3 regions of the Pseudokineococcus sp. 1T1Z-3 genome follow, and region 1 is predicted to be linked to each of the others. Evidence: riboswitches for the same ligand, from Rfam matches in the RefSeq annotation. Region 1 holds a riboswitch; each other region holds the start of a gene.
What was found. Region 1 has a riboswitch for S-adenosylmethionine ahead of WDV86_RS03475 (5-methyltetrahydropteroyltriglutamate--homocysteine S-methyltransferase). Riboswitches for the same ligand answer to the same signal wherever they lie in the genome.
Positions count from the first base shown of each region.

Region 2: another riboswitch for S-adenosylmethionine. It lies ahead of metX (homoserine O-acetyltransferase MetX); the one in region 1 lies ahead of WDV86_RS03475 (5-methyltetrahydropteroyltriglutamate--homocysteine S-methyltransferase).
Region 3: another riboswitch for S-adenosylmethionine. It lies ahead of WDV86_RS08260 (bifunctional o-acetylhomoserine/o-acetylserine sulfhydrylase); the one in region 1 lies ahead of WDV86_RS03475 (5-methyltetrahydropteroyltriglutamate--homocysteine S-methyltransferase).

Region 1 is NZ_JBBHZF010000012.1:16,242-23,798, forward strand. It holds gene WDV86_RS03445 (NAD(P)/FAD-dependent oxidoreductase) at 1-314, shown strand, start outside; gene WDV86_RS03450 (NADP-dependent oxidoreductase) at 325-1,251, opposite strand; gene WDV86_RS03455 (DUF2218 domain-containing protein) at 1,404-1,703, opposite strand; gene WDV86_RS03460 (hypothetical protein) at 1,834-2,652, shown strand; gene WDV86_RS03465 (serine hydrolase) at 2,656-3,840, opposite strand; gene WDV86_RS03470 (App1 family protein) at 3,951-4,967, opposite strand; SAM riboswitch class IV at 5,098-5,221, shown strand; gene WDV86_RS03475 (5-methyltetrahydropteroyltriglutamate--homocysteine S-methyltransferase) at 5,286-6,455, shown strand; gene WDV86_RS03480 (hypothetical protein) at 6,596-6,775, shown strand; partial or broken gene WDV86_RS03485 (AtzH-like domain-containing protein) at 6,893-7,557, opposite strand, start outside.
Region 2 is NZ_JBBHZF010000020.1:59,361-66,917, forward strand. It holds gene metX (homoserine O-acetyltransferase MetX) at 1-1,123, opposite strand, end outside; SAM riboswitch class IV at 1,220-1,331, opposite strand; gene WDV86_RS07300 (DUF4192 domain-containing protein) at 1,418-2,863, opposite strand; gene WDV86_RS07305 (YkvA family protein) at 2,984-3,403, opposite strand; gene WDV86_RS07310 (hypothetical protein) at 3,450-4,118, opposite strand; gene WDV86_RS07315 (ATP-dependent DNA ligase) at 4,261-6,015, shown strand; gene WDV86_RS07320 (DNA polymerase) at 6,012-7,557, shown strand, end outside.
Region 3 is NZ_JBBHZF010000023.1:171,908-179,464, forward strand. It holds gene WDV86_RS08245 (putative bifunctional diguanylate cyclase/phosphodiesterase) at 1-41, opposite strand, end outside; gene WDV86_RS08250 (hypothetical protein) at 171-1,133, opposite strand; gene WDV86_RS08255 (transglycosylase family protein) at 1,347-2,435, shown strand; gene WDV86_RS08260 (bifunctional o-acetylhomoserine/o-acetylserine sulfhydrylase) at 3,020-4,420, opposite strand; SAM riboswitch class IV at 4,452-4,566, opposite strand; gene WDV86_RS08265 (sensor histidine kinase) at 4,613-5,998, opposite strand; gene WDV86_RS08270 (response regulator transcription factor) at 6,026-6,703, opposite strand; gene WDV86_RS08275 (hypothetical protein) at 6,799-6,993, opposite strand; gene WDV86_RS08280 (CvpA family protein) at 7,298-7,557, shown strand, end outside.

The DNA.
Region 1 (7,557 bases):
GCCTGCGCACGGCGCTCGCCGTCGTCGCGCCGTCGCTCGCGGACGTCCCGCTGGAGCGCGGCTGGGCCGGCCTCTACGAGGTGACCCCGGACCGCGACGCCGCGCTCGGCGTCCTCGGAGGAGGCGTGGCCGACCACGGCGTCCGCGTCGTCGCCGCGACCGGCTTCTCTGGCCACGGCTTCCTCATGGCCCCGGCCGTCGGCGAGGTGGTGCGCGACCTCGTCACCGGCCGCACACCCGTCGTCGACGTCGCGGCGCTCGACCCGGGCCGGTTCGTCGCCGGAGCCCCGCGCACCGAGCTCGCGATCGTGTGAGGGGAGCGGGTCACCCCTCGCTCACCCGCAGCGCGACCTTCCCGCGCACGTGCCCGCCCTGGGACAGCCGCACGGCGTCCGCGGCCTCGGCGAGCGGGAAGGTCCGGGCGACCTCGACGCGCAGGTCACCGCTCTCGACGAGCGCCGTCAGGCGCCCCAGCGCGGCGCCGTCGGGGCGCACCCACACCCAGCGCCCGCCGTGCTCCTCGACCTCCGGCTCGGTGATGGAGGCGTGCCGGCCGCCGTCGGCGAGCACGGCCAGGGTCTGCTCCAGGACGCCGCCGACGGCGTCCAGCACCACGTCGACGCCGCCGGGCACCAGCTCGCGGACGCGCTCCGGCAGGCCGTCGCCGTAGACCAGCGGCTCCGCGCCGAGGGAGCGCAGGAAGTCGTGGTTGCCCTCGCTGGCGGTGGCCAGGACGCGGGCGCCGCGGGCCCGGGCGACCTGCACGGCGAGGTGGCCCACGCCGCCGCTGCCGGCGTGCACGAGGACCACGTCGCCGGTGCCGACCTCGCACAGCTCGACCATCCGCAGCGCCGTCAGCCCGGCCAGGGGCAGGGCGGCCGCCTCGTCCCACGTCATGCGCGCCGGCTTGCGGGCCACGCTCACCGCCGGGACGGCGACGCGCTCGGCGTAGGTGCCGCCGCCGACGACGTCCTTGCGGGCGTAGGTGAGGACCTCGTCGCCGACCTGCCACTCGGGGACGTCCGGCCCGGTCCCGACGACGACGCCGGCGGCGTCCCAGCCGGGCACGACGGGGAACGTCACGTCCATGAGGGCGTCCAGGCCGCCCGCCATGAGCTTCCAGTCGACGGGGTTGACCGCCGCGGACCGGATGTCGACCAGCACGGCGCCGGGCGCCAGCTTCGGCTCGGGGAGGTCGCCGGAGGACAGGACGTCGAGGTCGCCGTAGGTGTCGTAGCTCATCGCGCGCATGGCCGCTCCAACGACGCCGCGCCGGTCGTGCTTCCTGCTGCGCACGGCGTCTGCCCGACACCTGTGCCGCCCCTCGACCGGAGAAAGGCTACGAAGTCCGCCGTCAGGGCCCTCTGAGAGGGAAGAAGGCTACGAAGTCCGGTCGAGGGGGCTCAGTCGTGCCAGTGCACGACGAGCTGCTCGCGGTGGGCGAAGCGCTCGAGGTGGCCGCCGAGCACGTCCTGCACCCGGGCGAGGGACGCCGCGTCGGAGGCACGCGCCAGCAGGACGAGGCGGGTCGCCTCGGCGCGGACGACGCCCGTGCCGGCCCCGATGGTGAGCTCCTCTCCCTCGGAGGTGCTCTGCAGCGGGGCCTTGCGGGCCAGGTGCGACACCAGCTGCTTCGCCCAGCGCTCCGGACGGTCGATCTCGACGTCGGCGCGGGAGGTCAGGGCGGTCTGGGCGGTGTCCATGCCTGCATCATCGCCGTGCACCGCCCGCCTCCCGCCAGTCCCCGACCAGCAGGCGGACGTCGGCCGCTGCGACGGCCTCTCCGCGCCGACCGGACGAGCGCCCCTCCGCGGGTGCGGCACCCTGGCGCCCGTGACGCTGCTCGGCCTCGCCGCCGCCCTCGCGGCCATGCTCGCCAACACCGCCGCGACCCTCCTGGAGGCGGCCGGCAGCCGCCGGGCCAGCGCCGACCGACCGGTCTGGCGCCAGCCCGCCTACCTGCTCGGCCTCGCCCTCGACGGCGTCGGCTGGGTCCTCGCCGTCGTGGCGCTGCGCTTCCTGCCCGTCGTCGCCGTGCAGTCCGTGCTGACGTCCACGGTGGCCCTGACGACGCTCGCCGCGCACCGCTTCGACGTCCGCCGGGTGCCGCGCGCCCAGCTGGTGGCCGTCGGCGGTGTCGTCCTCGGGCTCGTGCTCGTCGCCGCCAGCGCCGCCCCCGGCCGGCCGGCCGCGCTCCCCTCGGCGGCGGTGCCCGTGCTCGTCGCCAGCGCGCTGGTCCTCGCCGCGCTCGCCCTGCCCGTCCTGCGCTCCGGTCGGCCGCTGCTCATGGCTGCCGTCGCCGGGGCCGCCTACGGCGGGACGGCGCTGAGCGTGCGGGCGCTGCACATCACGAGCGACCTCGCCGAGGACATGAGGCTGCTCACCCAGCCGCTGACCTACGCGCTCGTCGTCATGAGCGTCGTCGGCGTCCTGCTCGTCGCCGCCGCCCTGCGGGAGGGTGCGCCCGGCACGGTCACGGCCGTCCTGTCCGTCACCGAGGTGCTGCTGCCCGGCCTGGCTGGCCTCGCGCTGCTCGGCGACGGCGTCCGGCCCGGGTGGGCACCGGCGCTGGCTGTCGGCGTCGCCGTCCTCGTCGCCTCGGTGCTGGTCCTCGCCCGTCCGGAGGTGGACCGGCGCCGCGTGCCGGTGTGAGCCTCAGCGCCGAGCGCGTCGGCGCCGGCGCAGCAGCACCCGGGCGCGCAGCGCGACGACGGCCAGGGCCAGCAGGGCGAGCACGCCGAGGGCGACGACGCCCAACGCCGGCAGGGCCGAGCCCGAGGGGTCCTCCTGGCCGGCGAGCGTCTCCCGGACCGTGTCGGCCACCGTCTCGGTCTCGCCCGGCACCACCGCGGGCGTCGGGGCCGCCGCCGCGGCCACCTGGGCGCCGACCTCCGCGGCCACGCGGGCGAGGTAGGGGTCGGCCGCTGCGGTCGGGGAGCGCCCGTCCTCGGTCTCGGAGAGGACGACGAGCACCGTCTCGCGCCCCGGGTCGAGCAGGTAGGCGGCGTCGTGGCTCACCGAGGAGGTGTCACCCGTCTTGCTGGCGAGGTCGACGCCGGGCAGGACCGGGGCGAACTTGGTGTCGAGCTGCTGGCCCCGCAGCCAGCCGAGCAGGAGCCCGCGGGAGGAGGCCTTCAGCACGTCGTCCTCGTAGACGGCCCGGAACAGCTCGAGCGTGCTCGCGGTGTCGATCTCGTTGCGCGCGCCCCCGCCGCCGGAGGACATGAACAGGCGCCCCAGGTGCGTCGGCTCCAGGTCGAGGTCGTCGACGAGGCGCTGCACCTCCGGCAGGCCGACCTCCTCGGCGAGCACGTTGCTCGCCGTGTTGTCGCTGACGGTGATGGCCAGCTCGGCGAGCTCCGCGACGGTGGCCTCGTACGGCGAGCGGTAGCCGGCGACCACGCCCGCACCGCCGACGTCGTCGGCGTCGGTCACCGTGACCGGGGTGTCCAGCGTGAGGTCGCCCCGGTCCACGGCGCGCAGCGCCGCGACGACGAGCGCCACCTTCACGAGCGACGCCGAGGAGTAGGCCTCGGTCGAGCCCAGGACGACGGGCCCGTCGGTGAGCGTGGCGCCGTCCAGGGACTCGACCCCCACCGACAGGCGGACGTCGTCCGCGGCGGCCTCGTCGACGAGGGCCTGCAGGGGGGCGACGTCGAGGCGGCCCGCGCCCGGCACCGGCGTCGCCGAGGGGATGGCCGTCGACCCGCCCGTCCAGCTCGCCGTCGACGAGCTCGCGGGGCCGGCGCCCGGCTCGGACGCCGCGGCCGGCCCGCCCGTCAGGCCGGCCACGAGGGCAGCGCCGACCGCGGTCAGCAGCGCGCGGCGGGGGGCGAGCACCGCTCGATGATGCAGCGGGAGCGGGCTCGACGGCGGGAGCCGCGCGCCGGGCGGGTCGACGGCGCCGCCGGCAGCGGTGCCGTCACGGGGGCGGCGTCACGGCGGAGCCGTCACAGGTGCGGCGCGAGGTCGGCGAGCAGTCGGCGCCCGTCCGGGGCGAGGACGACGGGCACGTCGCCCTCGGCCTCGACGCGGGGCTGCGCGCCGCGGCCGACCTGCCGCAGCGCGATGCCGGCGACGTGCCCGGGGTGCGAGCGGGCGAAGTCGCGGTAGATCTCCGGGTCGTGCTCGCCGTCGTCGCCGACGAGCACCCAGCGCACGCCCGGCATCTCCCGTGCCAGCCGTTCCAGCGACGCGCGCTTGTGCGCCTGGCCGCTGCGGAACCACCGGTCGGGGGTGATGCCCCAGTCCGTCATGAGCACCGCGCCCGCCGGGAGGCGGTGGCGGCGCAGGAAGCGCACGACCGGGCCGTTGAGGTTCCACGCGCCGTTGGAGAGGTAGACGACGGGTGTCGTGCGGTCGCCGGCCACCAGGGCCTGCAGCAGGGCGCAGATCCCCGGCACGGGGTGCCGGTTGGCGCTGGAGCCCGTCAACGTGCGCCACGCGGCGAGCAGCGGCGTCCGCAGGCCGGTGACCCACACGGTGTCGTCGACGTCGCAGACGACCCCGCGGACGGCGTCGGCGGGCGCCACGTGCACGACGCCCTCCAGGGCCGCGCGCCCGGGCACGGCCAGGTGCACGCGCTCGCGGCCGGGCTCGAGGTCGGCGTCGACGACGGCGTCGAGGAAGCCCGAGGCGTCGGTGCGCACGGACGTCGACCGGCCGCCGAGCGTCACCTCGACCTCGGCGTCGGGCAGCTCGAGGGTGAGGAAGCGGCGCCAGCCCGGCAGGCCGACGCGCTCGGAGGGCTCGGTGCCGCGCGGCGCGAGCAGCACCCGCCCGAGGACCCGCGCGCCCCGCGGCGTCCCGTAGCCGGGGTAGGTGAGCAGCGCCGGCGTCCAGCCGCGCCGCCGGGCCAGCGCCGCCGCCGCGTCGCGGACGCCGTTCTGCACGCGGTAGGCGGTGCGCACGCCCCTGGGGGCGTCCGCCGGCATCGCCGACGACGGCCGGCGCTGGCTCTCCTGCACGGGCGTCAGCGTGCCCGACGGCGAGCAGGGGCGCCCGGCCGTCCGGCCCTCCCCGGGTCCTCTTCCGGGTCGTCCCTCAGGGGCGCCGTGGGTCTGCCCACGGGGCCGCGAGCGCGCTATCGTCGGGAGCGGTCACGAGTGCCAGCGCGAACCCCCGGGTCGCTGGCCGGCAACCCTCTCTCGCGGTGGGGTGCCCCGGGTGATGACCAGGGTGCCTGCCCGTCCTGTCGCGGCGGCAGCGCCAAGCGCGGGAGGCGACCGTCTGCCGTGCCCCGTCGAGGGCGGTGACGAGCGCCGCCCTCCTGCACAGGGAGAGCCATGAGCACCACGACACCGTCCGCCCGCGCCGACCGCCTCGCGGCCGTCAGCCCCGGCGGTCCGTTCCGCGCCGAGCACGTCGGCAGCCTGCTGCGCCCCGCCGCCGTCACGCGCGCCCGCGCCCAGCGCGAGAGCGGCGACATCACCGCCGAGCAGCTCACCGCCGTCGAGGACGAGGCGGTGCGCCACCTCGTGCGCCGCCAGGGCGACCTCGGTCTGGGCGCGGCGACCGACGGGGAGGTGCGCCGCCACTCCTGGCACGAGGACTTCGTCTTCGGCCTGGAGGGCATCGAGCCGGGCGGCACCTTCGCCTTCCCCTTCCGCGGGGGCCTGGACGGCACCGAGGTGCTCTGGCCCGGCATCGAGCGGCACCTGCGGGGGCCTGTCCGTCTCGGCGAGACCATCTTCGGGCCGGCCCTGGCGTCGCTGCAGGAGGCGGTGGCCGAGGCGGGGACCGGCGCCGTGCCGAAGCTCACCATCCCCTCGCCGAACATGGTCCACAACGGGGTCACGCCGCTGGGCTGGACGGGCGTCTACGACGACGAGGCGGCGCTGCAGGCCGACGTCGCCGCCGCCTACGCCGAGGAGATCACCCGCCTGCACGCGGCCGGGCTGCGCTACCTGCAGGTCGACGACGTCGCCCTCACCTTCTTCGGGGACCCCGTGCACCGGCAGAGCCTCGGCGGCGAGGGGGCGACCCTGCGGCGGACGGTCGACGCCTTCATCTCCCAGTTCAACGCAGCCCTCGCCGGCCGGCCGCGCGACCTGCTGGTGGGCACGCACCTGTGCCGCGGCAACTACCGCTCGGCGTGGGCGATGGAGGGCGGCTACGACGTCGTCGCCGAGCAGCTCTTCAACGACCTCGACGTCGACGTCTACTACCTGGAGTTCGACGACGAGCGCTCCGGGTCGCTGGAGGTGCTGCGGCACCTGCCGCCGGGCAAGACGGTGGTGCTCGGGCTCGTGACCTCCAAGACGCCCCAGCTGGAGGATGCCGACCTGCTGCGGCGCCGGGTCGACGAGGCCGCGCGGTACGCCCCGCTGGAGCAGCTGGCGCTCTCGCCGCAGTGCGGCTTCGCCTCGACGAAGGAGGGCAACGCGCTCACCGAGGACGAGCAGTGGGCCAAGCTCGCGCACGTCGTCGAGGTCTCCGAGAGCATCTGGCGCTGAGGGACCCACGTCGGCCGACCCGGCGGCTCACCCCGTCGGGCGGTCGGGGGCCGGTGGCGGAATGGCACGGCGCCGCAGGCGTTGTCCTCATGGAGCGGGCGATCTGCCCGCGTGCCGCAGCAACAGCAAGGAACCGCACCGTGTCGTCCCACCAGCCTTTCCTCGACCCGACCACCGCCGCCGCGACCCTGCGGACGTCGGAGCACCACGACCTGCAGGCGCGGCAGCGCGCCGCCAGCGCCGCTGCGCGCCGGCGCACCTCGGCGGCCGACGACGTCGCCGCGCCGCGCCGCAGCTCGAAGGCCACGCCCCAGATCTGACGCCCCAGAGCTGAGGCCAGGTACGGCCCGACGCCCCGGGACCTCACGGTCCCGGGGCGTCGTCGTCCCCGGCGGCCCCAGCACGGTGCGCAGGCCGGTGCACAGGACGGGGAGGGCTCAGAGCGGCACCTCCCGCGACGGCACGAGCTCGTCGAGGAGCGCCAGCAGGTCGCCTTCGCGCCCCGGCCCGGCGACGACGCAGAGACCGACGGGCAGCTCGCCGACCCGGCCCCACGGCAGCCCCAGGGCGGGCAGCCCGGCGAGGGACGCCAGGCAGGTCAGCTGCAGGGTCGCGGTGCGCGCCGCCTGGACGGCGTCCTCGTCGGCGCCGACGAGTGTCGCCGGCCCCGCGGTGCTGGGCAGGCACAGGGCGCCGCCGCCGTCGAGCAGGGCGTGCAACCGGGTGCGTGCCTCCGCGAGCACCGCCCGAGCGGCTTCCTCCGCGCCGTCGGCGAGCTGCTCTCCCGCGCGGAAGCGGCTCTCCACCACCGGGTCCAGCGCGCCGGGGGTGGCCCGCACGAAGGCGCCGTGGCTGCGCCAGGCCTCGGCGGCCTGCACGACCCGGAAGGCCTCTGCCCACCGGGAGACGTCGTCGGCGCCGAGGTCCTCGGCCGGCACCTCGGCCAGCGGCAGCCCGGTCTGCACGGCGACCGCCAGGCAGGCGGCGTCGACGGCCAGCCTCGTCGCCGGCTCGGCGAGGTCGTCGAGCACGGCGCTGCGCAGCAGCCGCGCCGGCCGGGCGCCCGTCGCGGCCCTTCCGAGCAGGCAGGGTGCCGCCGCGT
Region 2 (7,557 bases), on a different contig from region 1:
GGAAGCCGTCGTGCCCGGCGCCGGACTCGATGAGACGCACGGGCCCGGCGGCGGGGAGGTCGGCAGCCAGCACCTCGCTGCCCGCCACGGGGTAGAGCCGGTCGGAGGTGACGGCGGCCACCAGCGTCGTCGCCGTCACGCGGGCGAGCGCCGCCGTCCTCCCGCCCCGGCCGCGCCCCACGTCGTGGCCGTTCATGGCGCGGGTGAGCACGACGTAGCTGCCGGCGTCGAAGCGGCGCACGAGCTTGTCGGCGTGGTGGTCCAGGTAGGACTCCACGGCGAAGCGTCCGCCACGCGCGACGTCCTCGCCGGCCTGCGCCCGCCGGCCGAAGCGGGCGTCGACCTCCTGCGCGCTGCGGTAGGTGGTGTGGGCGATCCGGCGGGCGACGCCCAGGCCGTGGTGGGGCCCGAGCCCGTCGGGCGCGTCGTGGTAGTCCCCGCCGGCGTAGCGCGGGTCCCCCTCGATCGCCGCGAGCTGGGCCGCCGCCCAGGCGATCTGGTCGGCGCTGGCCTCCGCGCAGGAGGCCAGGACGAGCAGCCGGCGCACGCGGTCGGGCGCGCAGACCGCCCACTCCAGCGCCCGCATCCCCCCCATCGAGCCCCCGAGGACGAGCGCGAAGGAGGCCACCCCGAGGGCGTCGGCGAGCGCCTCCTCGGCGGCCACCTGGTCCCGGACGGTCAGCGCCGGGAAGCGGCTGCCCCAGGGCCGCCCGTCCGGGGCCGGTGACGCCGGGCCGGTGCTGCCGCGGCACCCGCCGAGGGCGTTGGGCGCCAGCACGCACCACCGGTCGGTGTCCAGCGCGAGCCCGGGACCGACGAGCCCCTCCCACCAGCCGGGCGTGGGGTGGCCCTCCCCCGCCGGTCCGACGACGTGGCTGTCACCGGTGAGCGCGTGGCAGACCAGGACGACGTTGGCCCCGTCGGCGTCGGGTCGGCCCCAGACCTCGTAGGCCATCTCGACGCCGGGCAGCACCGCGCCGGACTCCAGGACGAGGTCGCCGACGAGCACGCTGCGCCGCTCGCCCACCGGGTCGCCCGGGCGCCAGGCCGCGCTCGCGGGGGGCGGCGGCTGGGGCGAGGCCGCGGGTGCCGCCGCCGCCTGCCCGCCCGGGGCGGCAGGCACGGCGGCGGTGCGCGCCGGCGGCACGGGCGTCACGGCCGGGACGACGGAGAGGGTGCTGGCCACGGCGACCTCCTGGTCGAGGGGCCGTGCGACGCCGGCCCGCGCTTGCCCGCCGACGACCGACGGGCCCGGTCATCACCCGGGGCACCCCACCGCGGAGGAGGGTTGCCGCCCAGCGAGCCGGGGCTTGGCGCTGGGACTCATGACCTGGGCCGACGGTACCTGCCCCGGCTGCGGGTCCTCAAGGCGCGTCCCTCGCCCGGCGCGGGCGCCGCTGCCGCTCACCGCGGGACGTCAGCCGCACGGCGGGCGCTGGTCCTCCTCACGGCGGGCGCGGACCCACGCGGGCGTCGCCCCGGCGTCAAGGACGTCGAGCACGAGCTGGCCCATCGAGGAGGCTGGAGCGACCTCGACCGACCGCTGCGCGCAGTGCACGGCCCGCGCGCCGTCACCGGCGAACCAGGCCGACCACGCGAGGGCGCCCAGAGCCTCGGCGCCGTCGGGGCCGGGCACGTGCCGCACGACGGCAGCCAGGAGCGCGTCGACGGGGTCGACCAGCGCGGGGACCGGCTCGCGGGCCTGGTCGGCCGCGCCGACCACCTGCTCCATGAGCGCCGCGGACCGACCGGCGTCGTCGAGCCCGCGCAGCAGCAGCCCCGGCACGTCGCCGGCCTCGTCGAGGCACGACACGAGCAGGGCGTCGCGGAGCCGGGGGTCCCGCAGGCTCGCGGCCAGACGGCCCAGCAGGACGGGGTCGTGCCGCTCCCCCGCGGGCAGGTCCGCGTCGGGCGCCGGCCCGTCGGGCCCCACGGGCAGGGCTCGTGCCGCCTCGGCCGCCCCCCGCTCGACCGCGACGGCGCGCTGGAGGGCCTGCCACGCCTCGACGCGCACCCGGGCCGACCGCTGCTCGTCCTGACCGCTGCGGCGCTGCCGCGCCCGCTCGGCGGCGACGCCACGCCGGGCCTCCTCCTGCGCCGCCGAGGACACGGGCACGAGGTCTGCGAAGAGGTCCTCGCGCGTGGTCAGCGGGGCCGAGCCCGCGACGACCATCTCGGCGGCGACCCGGCTGCCGAGGACCTCGGCGAGCGGCGCCCCCTCCGGCGGGCAGCACCCCTTGCGGCAGGCCAGGCTGCGGTAGCACCGCCCGTCGACCCACCAGGACTCGCGCAGACCGACGCCGGCCTCCCGGCAGCGGAGCTCGAGGAGCGCCTGGAGGAGGTCGGGGGTCCCCGCGTCGCGCGGGTCGAGCCAGGGGTCCCCGGGCGGGCCCTGGTCGTCGTAGAGGACGGCGACGACCTCCTGCGCGCCGTCGGCGACCATGTGCCCCACCGTCGAGGTCACCACGAGGTCGAGGTGGGCGGCGGCCTGCTGCTCCAGGGCCGCCACGGCCAGCAGGTCCTCGACCTCGCGGTCGAGCCGGGCGACGGCCTGCACCGACGCGGGCAGGTCGACGCGGGCCACGAGCCCGACGCGCCGGCGCGGCCCGCGCAGGCTCACGAGCACGAGGCTGCGGGAGGGGTGGAAGCCCAGCTGGTGCGGGACCAGGGCCAGCAGGTCGCGCGGGTCGCCGCTGCGGACGAGCAGGGGCTCGGCCTGCGCCTCCGCCGGACGCCGGCCGGCGCTGCGGGGACCAGGCGGTGCGCCGCGCCCGCGACGGCGGGACCCCGGGACGTACGGCCCTCGGGGGGCGGTGCTGCGCGGGCGGTCGGACGGGGCGGCGGGCCGCTCTGGGGTGCTCATGCGCCGGAGCGTGCACCCGGTGGTCAGGCCCGGCGGCGTCGTCCACAGGCAGCCCGCCTGCGGGCCCGACCGACGCCCCTGTGGACGACGGGCCACTGCGAGGCGTCGCCCGGCGGCGCGTCAGACGACGACGTGCCCCTCGACGGTCTCGCCGCGGCGGGCGCCGGAGGAGGCCGCGCGGGCGTCGTCGTCGACGGCCGCGCCCTCGCCCTCGCCCTCCCAGCGTAGGAAGGCGTTGGTCTCCTCGAGGACCGCGCCGGCCAGCCACGCGAGGACGAGCGCGTCGTCGGCGAACCCGGCCATGAGCAGCAGCCCCTCGGGCACGAGGTCGACCGGGGACACGACGTAGGCGACCGCGAGCGCCATGAGCCCCAGCCTCTGGACGGTCGTGCCCGGGTACCGCCCCCGCAGCGTCGCGGCGACGAGCCGCGGCAGGGCGGAGACCTGCTCCCAGATCCCGGGGTCGCCTGCCCGGCGCGAGCGCAGGAAGGCGGCGGCCAGGGCGCGGAAGGCGCCGGCGGAGTGGGTGCGAGCGGTCACGGGTGCCTCCGGGGTGCTCGGACGGGTACCCCAGGGTAAGCGCTGCTCATCGCCGGGCCAGGTCGGCGATCCCCCCGGCCGGGAAGTCCTCCTGCGCCCGCCTGCCGATGCCGCGCATGAGCCAGGCGTCCGCGCCGGCGCCGACGACGCCGCCCGCCACCGGGACGAAGCGGCCGAGGCGGCCGACGAGGCGGGCGCCCATCTGCCCGAGGAGGCGGAAGCCGACGCCCTTGTTGACGGCCATCCGCGCCGGGGCGGGCAGGCCGCGCAGCAGCGTCCGCGACAGGAGGCCGCCGCCGACCCCGGCCACCGGCAGGGCGTTGCCGGCCCCGACGAGGCTGTCCAGGACGGCGGCGCGCACCCCGGCGTCGCGCAGGTCGTACCCGCGCACGTGGGCGAGCGCGGCGGCCAGCCGGGTGCCGAGGGCGTAGAAGCCGACGACGTTGGCGGGCAGCGCCACCGGCAGGGTCACGAGCCCGCCGAGACCGGTGACGAACCCCTCGACGCCGGCCAGCCGGACGTGGGAGCGCACGAGCCGCGCCACCGCCGCCTCGGCGTCGCCCTGCTCCGCCGCGAGGGCGGCGTCGGCGACCTCGTGCGCCGCGTCCAGGGGGCCGGCCCCGGCGATGCCGAGGTCGACGAGCCGCTGCACCAGGCCGGCGGCGGCCTTCTCGCGGTCCTTCTCGTCCTGGCGCGAGGAGCCGTCCTTCGGCATGGGTCCTCCGGGTCGTGGCCGCCGGCGGGCCGCTCGCGCGGGCTGGCGGGTAGAGGGCGGGTGGGAGTGGCGGGTCGGGTGCGCAGCCCCGCCGGCACGAGGGGTCGGCGGCGCTGTCGGTGGGCGCCCCCATGATGACGGGGTGCTGCTCTCGACGCTCGCCGCCGCCCTGGACCAGGTCGCGGCCACCTCCTCGCGCCGCGCCAAGGCCGAGCTCGTCGCCGACGTCCTGCGCAGGGCCGCCACCGGCGCGCCGGCCGAGCGCGACGTCGTCGTCCGCTACCTGGAGGGCGAGCTGCGCCAGCGGCGCACCGGCCTGGGGTGGCGCTCGCTGGCCGACCCGCCGCCGCCGGCCGCCGCGGCCTCGCTCGCGGTGCTCGACGTCGACGCCGCGATGGCGTCCGCGGCGGCGGAGTCGGGCCCCGGCTCGGGCGGGCGGCGGCAGGGGCTGCTGCGGGGCGTGCTCGCCGCCGCCACGGCACCGGAGCAGCGGCTCGTGGCCGGTCTCGTCTCCGGAGAGCTGCGCCAGGGCGCGCAGCGGGGCGTGCTCGTCGAGGGCCTCGCGCTCGCGGCCGGGGTGCCCGCCGCCGCGGTGCGCCGGGCGCTGACGCTGTCCGGTGACGTCGTCGAGGTCGCCGCCCTGGCGCTCGCCGCGGAGGGCCCCGGTGCGGCGCGAGCCGCCCTGGACGGCGTCGGCCTGCGTCTGGGACGGCCCGTCTCCCCCATGCTCGCGGCCTCGGCGCCCTCGCTCGGCGAGGCGCTGGCCCGCACGGGCGCCGCACTCGTGGAGTGGAAGCTCGACGGCGTCCGCGTGCAGGTGCACCGGCTCGGCCGCGAGGACGACGGCGAGGACGACGTCCGGGTCTGGACGCGGACGCTGGAGGAGGTCACCGACCGGCTCCCCGAGGTGGTCGCGGCGGTGCGGGCGCTGCCGGGCCAGGGTCGGCTCGTGCTCGACGGCGAGGTGCTGGCCCTGCGGCCGGCCGGCGGCGCCGCCCCGCGGGCGCCGTCGCCGGAGGCCGACGGCGAGGTGCCCGCCAGCGGCTCCGGGACGCCGGGCTGGCAGGCACGACGTCCTGCGCCCTTCCAGGAGACCTCCTCGCGCGTCGCCACGCGGACGCCGAGGGCCGAGCCGCCCCGACCCGGCGCGACGGTGGCCGACGGGGAGGGGGCCGAGGAGCCGCTGCAGCTGGTGCTCTTCGACGTCCTGCACCGGGACGGCACCGACCTGCTCGACGCGCCGCAGCACGAGCGCCGGGCCGTGCTGCTGGACCTGGCCCCGCACCTGGCGGTGCCCGGCGTGGCCGTCCCGGCCGCGGGCGAGGACGGCGAGGTCGGTGCCGGACGTCTCGCCGCGGCGGAGGAGCTCTCGCGGACGGCGCTGGCGCGCGGGCACGAGGGCGTCGTCGTCAAGGCGGCGGACGCCCCGTACGCCGCCGGACGTCGGGGCGCGGCGTGGGTCAAGGTCAAGCCGCGGCGCACGCTCGACCTCGTCGTGCTCGCCGTCGAGCACGGCTCCGGGCGTCGCCGCGGGACGTTGTCCAACCTGTGGCTCGGCGCACGGGACCCCCGCGGCCGCTTCGGGCCGGCCGGCGGCCTCGTCATGCTGGGCAAGACCTTCAAGGGGCTCACCGACGCGATGCTGGCCTGGCAGACCGAGCACCTGGGCGCCCTGGCGGTCGAGGACTCCCGCGGGGTCGTGCGGGTCCGGCCCGAGCTCGTCGTCGAGATCGCACTCGACGGCGTCCAGACCTCCCCGCGCTACCCCGCCGGCCTGGCGCTGCGCTTCGCCCGCGTCCTGGCCCACCGGCCCGACAAGCCGGCCTCGGAGGCCGACGTCGTCGAGGAGGTGGAGCGGCTGCACGCCGCTGCGGCCGGGCCGCCGTCGCCCTCGTGAGCACCGAGGACCTCCTCGCCGTCGTCCGCGCGCCCGCGGGGCTCGGCCTCGCCGACGCCGAGCGCGCGTGGGCGGTGCCCGCCCGCGACGCCGCCGCCGCCGCGGAGGTCCTCGCGCGCCTGGAGTCCGAGCGCTCGCCCCGCTGGGTGCTGTGGTCGGCGGAGGACCTGCTCGGGCCGCTGCTGGACGCCGCGCCCGACCTGCGGCTGGCGCGCGCGTGGGACCTCGCGGCCGTCTGCCGGCTGCTGGAGGGTGGGGCACGAGACGACCCCTCGGCCGTCGTCGCCGCCGCGGCCGGGCTCGACCCGGGCGCGGCGCCGGCGGCGGGGCAGCTCGACCTGGGCGGTCTGGTCGAGGAGGCCGGCGGCGCGGGCGACGGTGGGGCCGGCGGGCCGCTGCGGGCCGACGGGCACCTGCGGGCCGACTGGGCCGACGGCGCCTGGGCCGCGTCGCCGGCGAGCGCCGCGGCGTGGGCCGAGCTCGCGCTCGCCACCGCGGGTCGCCAGCGCGAGCAGCTGACGGGCCCCTCGGCCTCGGGGCGGGCCGGCCCGCTGCACACGGCGTGGTCGGAGTCCGCGGCGTCGCTGCTGGCCGTCGAGCTCGGCACGAGCGGTCTGCCGCTGGACGTCGGCGTGGCCGCCGAGGTCCTCGACCGGCTCGTCGGCCCACCCGCCGGGACCGAGCGGGAGGCCGCCGCCCAGCGCGCCGCCCGCGACGCGCCCGTCCTGCGGCTGCTCGGCGACGCCACGGTGGACCTGCGCAACCCGGCCGCGGTGCGCGCCGCCCTCGCCTCCCGAGGGCTCGACCTGCCCGACACCCGGTCCTGGCGCCTGGAGCAGCTGGCCGCCGCGCCCGGTGCCCACCCGGTCCTGGCCGCCCTCGTCGGGTGGCGCCAGCGCGAGCGCTTCGCCGTCGCGCACGGGCACCGCTGGCTGGCCGAGCACGTCGCGGGCGGGCGGCTGCGCGCCACGTGGTCGGCGAGCGACGGCGGCGCCGGCCGGATGACGGCGACGGGCGGCGTCCACAGCCTGCCCCGGGAGCTGCGCCCGGCCGTCCGGGCCGATCCCGGGCACCTGCTCGTGCGCGCCGACCTCGGGCAGGTCGAGCCGCGCGTCCTCGCCGTGGTCTCCGGCGACGAGGGGCTCGTGCGCGCCGCGGCGGCCGAGGACCTCTACTCCCCCGTCGCGCGACGGCTCGGCGTCGGGCGCGACGTCGCGAAGGTCGCGGTGCTCGCCGCGATGTACGGCCAGACGAGCGGGGCCGCCGGGGCCGCGCTCGCCGGGATGGAGCGGGAGTACCCCCGCGCCACCGGCCTCCTCGTCGAGGCGGCGCGGCGCGGCGCCGCCGGCGAGGACGTGCGGACGGCGGGCGGTCGCCGGGTGCGCGGGCACCGGCCCGAGGACGTCCCGGTCGAGGCGGGCACCGCCGCCCTCGACGCCCATCGCCAGGCGCTGGCCGCCCGGGGCCGCTACACCCGCAACGCCGTCGTGCAGGGCTCGGCCGCCGAGCTGTTCAAGGCGTGGGCGGCCACCGTCCGCGCGC
Region 3 (7,557 bases), on a different contig from region 1:
CATCGCGCGACGACGCGTCGCGATGGTGCCGACCGGCTCATGGCTGCCCTATCGGCTGGCGGCGGCGTCACCCTCACGCCGGGCCGACCCCACCGCCCACCACCACGCGGACGGCGCAGCGCAGACGCCCCGGTCGGGCCGCCCCTCGGGCCCTCCCCCGAGGGCCTCGCCTACCCGAGGACCGCGGTGCGCTGGCCCCGGCGCCCGGGCCAGCACGCAGCCAGCGCGAGCGCCGCCGCGACGCCGTCCTCGACCAGCGCGGCCTGCCAGTCGGCGTCGAAGGGCGAGCGCCGGCTCGCCGCCCAGGTGCGCCAGGCGAGCCCGGCGTAGGAGCCGCCGAGGGCGCCGAGCAGACCGGCCGCCGCCGGGGCCGTGGGCGTGCGGTCCTCCCGGGCGGCGAGGGCCGCCGCTCCACCGGCCCCCGCGAGCAGCCGCCCGCCGAGGGGGCCGGGCGCGGTGCGCGGCGGCGTCGAGGCCTTCTTGTCCATGACCACCTCGCCGACGACGCCGGCGGCCGCGCCGACGCGGGCCAGCGCGCCCGGCCCGTCGGGGCGGGCGTCGGTGAGCACCGGCGCCGCCAGCCCGAGGGAGCTGCGCCCGCCCGTCGCGACGCCGAGCACGAAGGAGCGGGCCACGAGGCCGCCCGAGGCGGGCCTGCGGACGACGTCGCCGGGCTGCGGCGACATCGCCTCGAGCGTCGCGTGCGTCGCCAGCCCGTAGGCCAGGTGCGGGACGACGTCGGCGGCCCAGTCGCCCGCCGTCCACGTGCGCGGGTCGCTGACGCCGAGCGCGGCGGACGTCCCGTCGCTCGCCGCCATCGCCAGCGCCCCGGTGGCGACGCCGCCGAGCGCGCCCGGCAGGGCGTACCCGCGGCGGCGGGCGAGGCTGGCGACGACCCCGGTGGCGAGTCCCGTCGTGGTGCCCAGGAGCGCGCCGAGGGCGGTGCGGCGGTGCCCCTGCCGCTCGCCGTCGCCGGGGACGCCGAGCCCGAGCCGGCCGGCGAGGGCGTCGGCGGTCTGCCCGGGCGCCTCGCTGGCGGGCCGGCCGCGCAGGGCCATGTCGGCGTAGGTGACGGCCTGCAGGACGGTGGTGCCGACGGCTCCGGCGGTCAGCCCTCGCGTGAGTGCGCTCATGGCGGACACGCTCGCGGCGGGGCCTGGAGGCGGCAACCCGGCGCGTCGTCGCCGGCGCCGAGGGGGCGTAGCGCGCTCGTCACGGCACGCAACCGGAGATGGGGGCGGTGAGGCACGAGTGACGGGGCACGCACGGACGGTCATCGCGGCGACGCCGGCCGCGACGGCACCATGATCGGCGAACCACAGGTGTGTGATTCGTATGGGCCTGCCGTGCAGCCACTCTCACAGGTGACACATATTCGCCCGGACGGGTTGTCACCTGCTCGTGACATCACCTACCGTCGCCGCGTCCTCGGGCCGGCGCGCACGCGCCGAGCCCCCGGCCGGCGCCCGCTGGTGCCGACGACGTCCGCCCGCGCCCCTCGCGCGGGCCCCGACAGCCCGTCCGCCTGCGCCTCCCCGCCCGGCGGACGTCACCCTCACCACAGCGCAGGGCGGGGCGCGGTCCACCGCGAGGCGCATGCGCGAGAGGCCAACGCCATCACCACGCAGACGAGCTCTCCCGCTCGACGCACGACCCGTCGCTCCCGCCTCGGCCGCCCGGTCGGCCTCGGCGCCGTCGCCGCCCTCGCCGTCGGCCCGCTCGTCGGGCTGTCCACCGCTGGCTCGGCGTCGGCCGCGACCGACGCGGTCTGGGACCGACTCGCCCAGTGCGAGAGCAGCGGCCGGTGGGACATCAACACCGGCAACGGCTACTACGGCGGCCTGCAGTTCTACCAGCCCACGTGGGACGGGTTCGGCGGCCAGCAGTACGCCGCCCGGGCTGACCTCGCGACGCGCGAGGAGCAGATCGCCGTCGCCGAGAAGGTCCTCGCCGTGCAGGGCTGGGGCGCCTGGCCCGCGTGCACCGCCCGCCTCGGCTACGGCGAGGCCGAGAAGCGCGGCACGCCCACCCCGCCCGGGGGCGGCAGCTCCCAGCCCGCGCCGCCGGCCGACCCCGCCCCGGCGCCGCCGTCGGGTGCGACGTACACCGTCCGCAGCGGCGACACCCTCGGCGCCATCGCCGCCCGCTACGGCACCACCTGGCAGCAGCTGTACGCCGACAACCGCGACCGGATCTCGAACCCGGGGCGCATCTACGTCGGCCAGGTGCTGCGGGTGCCGGGCAGCGGTGGCGGCGGCGGTGGTGGTGGCGAGACGCCCGCGCCGTCCGGCACCTACACGGTGCGCAGCGGCGACACCCTCGGCGCCATCGCCGCGCGCAACGGCACGACGTGGCAGGCGATCTACGACCTCAACCGCGACCGGGTCTCCAACCCCAACCGCATCTACGTCGGCCAGGTGCTGCGGCTGCCCTGACCCGGCTCGCCCGACCCGGCTGCCGCGGTCCGGCTCGTGCGACGGCCCCCTGGCCGGGCCACCTGGCCCGGCCGCGGGGGCCGTCGTCACGGCGCAGCCCGTCGTCGGGGCGCAGCCCGTCGCGGGGACGCGGGACGTCGTCGCCGCGCGTCGCCCTGCGCCGTCAGCACTCGCTCCACCGCGGACCTCGCGGGCCAGCCCACGGCGCGTCGACCCGCGATCTCCGCGCCCACCCCGAGTCGACGGCGCGCCGACCCCACAAGTCCGCGAACCGCGGACCCCGCGGGCCAACCACCACTGCCCTGCCCGCGACGTCCGCGCACCGCGGACTTCCCGGGTCAGGCCTCCGTCACACCACCCCACAAGTCCGCGCACCGCGGACTTCCCGGGCCAGGCCCCGCTGCGCCGCCTTCGTCCCCACCACCGCGGACCTCGCGGGGCAGCCCACGGCGCGTCGACCCGCGATCTCCGCGCCCACCCCGAGTAGACGGCGCGCCAGCCCCACAAGTCCGCGCACCGCGGACCCTGCGGGCTAGACCGGACGGCGCCCCTCCCGCCAGCACGCGCGCGCGGGACGGCGACCCTCAGGACCCCTTGGCGGCGGTGAAGCCCTGCTCCAGGTCGGCGAGGATGTCGTCGAGGTGCTCCAGCCCGACCGACAGCCGCACGAGGCCTGGTGTGACGCCGGCCTTCTCCTGCGCCTCGGGCGAGAGCTGGCTGTGCGTCGTCGACGCCGGGTGGATGACGAGGCTGCGCACGTCGCCGATGTTGGCGACGTGGCTGTGCAGCGAGAGGCCGTCGACGAAGCGCCGGCCCGCCTCCAGGCCGCCGACGATCTCGAACGAGAGCACGCCGCCGGCGCCGCGCGGCGCGTACTTCTGCTGCCGGGCGTGCCACGGGCTGGACGGCAGCCCCGCGTACTGGACGCGCTCGACGTCCTCGCGCGCCTCCAGCCACTCGGCGACCGCCTGGGCGTTGGCGACGTGCCGCTCCAGCCGCAGGCTCAACGTCTCGATGCCCTGACCGAGCAGGAAGGCGTTGAACGGGGAGATCGCCGGCCCCAGGTCGCGCAGCAGCTGCACCCGCGCCTTGAGGATGTACGCGAGGTTCGCCCCGAGCTCGCTGCCGACACCAAGGTCCCGCGCGTAGACCAGACCGTGGTAGCTCTCGTCGGGGGTGTTGAAGCCGGGGAAGCGCTCGGGGTGGGCGGCGTAGTCGAAGGTGCCGCCGTCGACGATCACCCCGCCGATCGCCGTCCCGTGACCGCCGAGGTACTTCGTCGCCGAGTGCACGACGACGTCGGCGCCCCACTCCAGCGGGCGCGAGAGGAACGGCGTGGCCACCGTCGCGTCCACGACGAGCGGCACCCCCACCTCGTGCGCGACCGCCGCGACGGCCTCGACGTCCAGGACGTCGCCCCGCGGGTTGGGGATGGCCTCGCCGTAGAAGACCTTCGTGTTCGGCTGCGCCGCAGCGCGCCACGACTCCGGGTCGTCGGGGTCCTCGACGAAGGTCGTCGTCACGCCGAGCTTGGGCAGGGTGTAGCGCAGCAGGTTCACCGTGCCGCCGTAGAGGCTCGGGCTGGCGACGACGTGGTCGCCGGCCTCGGCGACGTTGAGGATCGCCAAGGTCTCCGCCGACTGGCCGGAGGCCACGAGCAGCGCCCCGACACCGCCGTCGAGGTCGGCGATGCGGTTCTCGACCGCCTCCGTCGTCGGGTTGGTGATGCGTGTGTAGATGTTGCCGATCTCGCTGAGCGCGAAGCGGGCGGCGGCCTGCTCGGTGCTCGCGAAGGAGAACGACGTCGTCTGGTGGATCGGCAGGGCCCGCGAGCCCGTCGTCGGGTCCGGCGCCGAGCCCGCGTGGATTTGTCGGGTCTCGAAGGACCAGCCGCCCGGCGCGGGCGCGTCGGACAGCGGGCCCGCCTCGGCGACGTCCGGCGTCTGCGGCTCGGCGGCAGGTGTGCTGGTGGGCTCGACGGACATGGGGGCGCTCCCGTGCTCAAGGGCTCGCGTGAGCCCGCGCTTGCCGCGCCCGGACGGACGACGGCCCGGTCATCACCCGGGGCACCCCGCCGCAGGAGGAGGGTTGCCGGCCAGCGAGCCGGGGCTTGACGCTGGCGCTCATGACCTGGCGAGGACGGTAGGACACCGGCGGCGACGCCCGGGACCCGCGTCTCAACCAGCGGGACGCACAGGGGTGACGCCGGCCCCGGGCAGGCGGAGCACCGCAGCCGTCCCCCGGGTCCCGTCGGGGCGTGGCGCCAGGACCACGTCGCCCCCGTGCGAACGGGCGATGCCGCGGGCGATGGGCAGCCCCAGGCCTGCGCCGCCGGCGTCGCGGGAGCGCGCCTCGTCCAGGCGCACGAGCCGCTCGAAGACGCGCTCGCGGTCCGCCTGCGGCACCCCCGGGCCGTCGTCGAGGACCGTGACGACCGCGTCGTCGCCCTCCCGGCCCGTCCGCACCTCGACGGAGCCGTCCGGACCAGCGGCGCGGACGGCGTTGTCGAGCAGGTTCGCGAGCACCTGCGCGAGGCGGTCGGCGTCGGCACGCACGCGCAGCGGCGGTCCTGACGCCAGGTGCAGGGCGGCCGACGGCCGCAGGCGCCGGTCCTCGACGGCCGTCCGCGCCAGGTCGCGCAGGTCGACGTCGGCGAGCTGCAGCTCCAGCCCGCGGTCGATGCGGGCCATCGTCAGGAGGTCGTCGACGAGCCGCGACGCACGCCGGGACTCCCGGGCGACCGCGGCGGCGAGCCGCTCGGTCTCGGCGCGGGGGCGCTCGGCGCGCACGAGCAGGTCGGCCGCCGCGTGGACGCCGGCCAGCGGCGTCCGCAGCTCGTGCGCCGCCTCGGAGAGCAGCGCACGCATCCGCTCCTCCGAGGCGCGGGCCCGCGCCTCGGCGCCCTCGACGGCGTCGAGCATGTCGTCGAACGCCGCCGCGGTACGGCCCAGCTCGGTGCCGGGCCGGTCGGGCCGCAGCCGGCGACCCCGGTCGCCGGCGGCGATGGAGCGCGCCGTCGCGGTGATGCGGTCCAGCGGCGCCAGCACCTGTCCGACGACGGCGAGCAGCGCCAGGGCCGCCAGCACGAGGACGACGACGCTCGCCACCGCGAGCACGGCCCGCACCTGCGCCACCGTCGTCCGCACCTGCGAGGCGTCGGCCGAGAGCACGAGCGTGCCGTCGTCGAGCTCGGTGGTCGTGCTCAGCAGGTCCCCGCGCTGGCGGACGCCGTCGCGGACGCGGTCGCCGCGCCCGCCGGTGCCGGCCGACGGCGCCGGACCCGCGGTGAGGACGCCGTCGTCACCGGAGTACCGGACCGAGACACCTTGTCCCGCCAGCTGGTCGACGAGGTCGTCGGCGTCGACCTCCCCCTGGAGCGCGACCGCGACCGCCGCACGGTCGAGCAGGCGCTGCTCGATCTCGCCCTCCAGCCGCGCCCGCAGCGCCTGGTCGACGACGACGCCGAGCACGAGCAGCAGCGCCGTCAGCAGGGCCAGCACCGTGACGACGACGCGCCGGCGCAGCGAGCCGGTGCGCAGCCGCTCGACGCGGCGGCTCCTCACGCCAGACCTGCTCGTGCCGAGCCCATCTCAGCCGGCCCGCAGCACGTAGCCGACACCGCGGACGGTGTGGATGAGCCGCGGGCCATGGGCCTCGGTCTTGCGGCGCAGGGCGCTGACGTGCACCTGGACGAGGTTGTCGGCGTAGTCGTCGTACCCCCACACCTGCGTGAGGATCTGCGTCGTCGACACGGCCCGCCCGCGGGAGGCGACGAGGAAGGCCAGCAGGCGGCGCTCGGTCGCGGTGAGGTCCAGGGCATGGCCGCCGCGGGTGACGACGCCGGCGCCCTCGTCGAGCACGAGGTCGCCGACCTCGACGGTGCTCGGCAGCCGGCCCAGCCGGCGCAGCAGCGCCTGCAGCCGCAGCACCAGCTCGGCCATGGCGAAGGGCTTGACGACGTAGTCGTCGACCCCGGCACCGAAGGCGCTCACCCGGTCGGCGAGGTCGTCCAGGGCGGTGAGCATGACGACGCCGGCGTCGGTGCGACCCCGCACCACGCGGACCAGCGCGCGACCGGGGCGCCCCGGGAGCATCCAGTCGAGGACGACGAGGTCGGGGCGGAAGCCGTCGAGCTCGGCCTCGAGGTCCTCGCCGTCGACGAGGCCGCGCGCGACGAGCCCCTCGTCGGCGAGCGCGCCGAGGACCGCCTCGCGGATGGCCTCGTCGTCCTCGACGAGCAGGACGCGCGCGGGTGCGGGGGCGGCCATGCCGGCAGTCTGACGGGAGGGCCTGGGCGAGAGCCATGACGGCCCCGTGGGCTCACGCCTTCTGAGGGCCTCGAGCCCCCGCGGGCGTCGACGGCTCAGCCGCGCTCGTCGTCGGCCCGACGGGCGCGCCGGGAGAGCAGGCGGCTGCCCTTCTGCAGCCCCGAGGAGACGGCGCCCGGTCCGCGGGAGGCCTCGAGCCGGCGCCCGGCCGCACCCATGGCCCGACCGGCCAGCGGCAGGGCGAGACGGGCGACGAGGTACCGGCGGATCAGGGTGATGACGACGGGCACGTCGGCCTCCAGGGCTGCGGCGCGGGTGGGGCTGGACGCCGTCGGGCGGCGCCCGACGGACCGGAATTGTCGCGCCAGGGCGGCGAGCCGGCGAGCCGGCGGCGGGTCACCTGAAGGTCACCTCATGCCCGTCCCGGGGGCCTCGTCCTTGAGGAGGTCTTGAGGAAGCCGGGCGACGGTGGTCGGGCACGACGTCCTGCGTCCCACGGGCGCCCCCCGGGTGGGGGCCACGGACGCCACGCCCCGACGAAGGAGCACCGATGACGACGACACCGACACGCCCGAGGACGCCGGGAGTGCCGGCATGCCCAGCCCGACGCGGCGAGGGGCAGGGCTTCTCGTGACGTCGCTGCAGGAGCTGGCGTCCCAGGCGACGCTCGTGGACGTCGTCGCCCTCGCCGTCGTCGTCCTCGCTGCCCTCGGCGGCTGGCGCTCGGGCGGCGGGACCGTGCTCGGCCGGCTCGTGGGCGGTGGCGCCGGGCTCGTCGGCGGGCTGTGGGCCGCGGCCGCCGTCCCGGCGCTGCTGCCCGCGGTCCAGCCCGGGTGGCTCGTGCCCGTCATCTG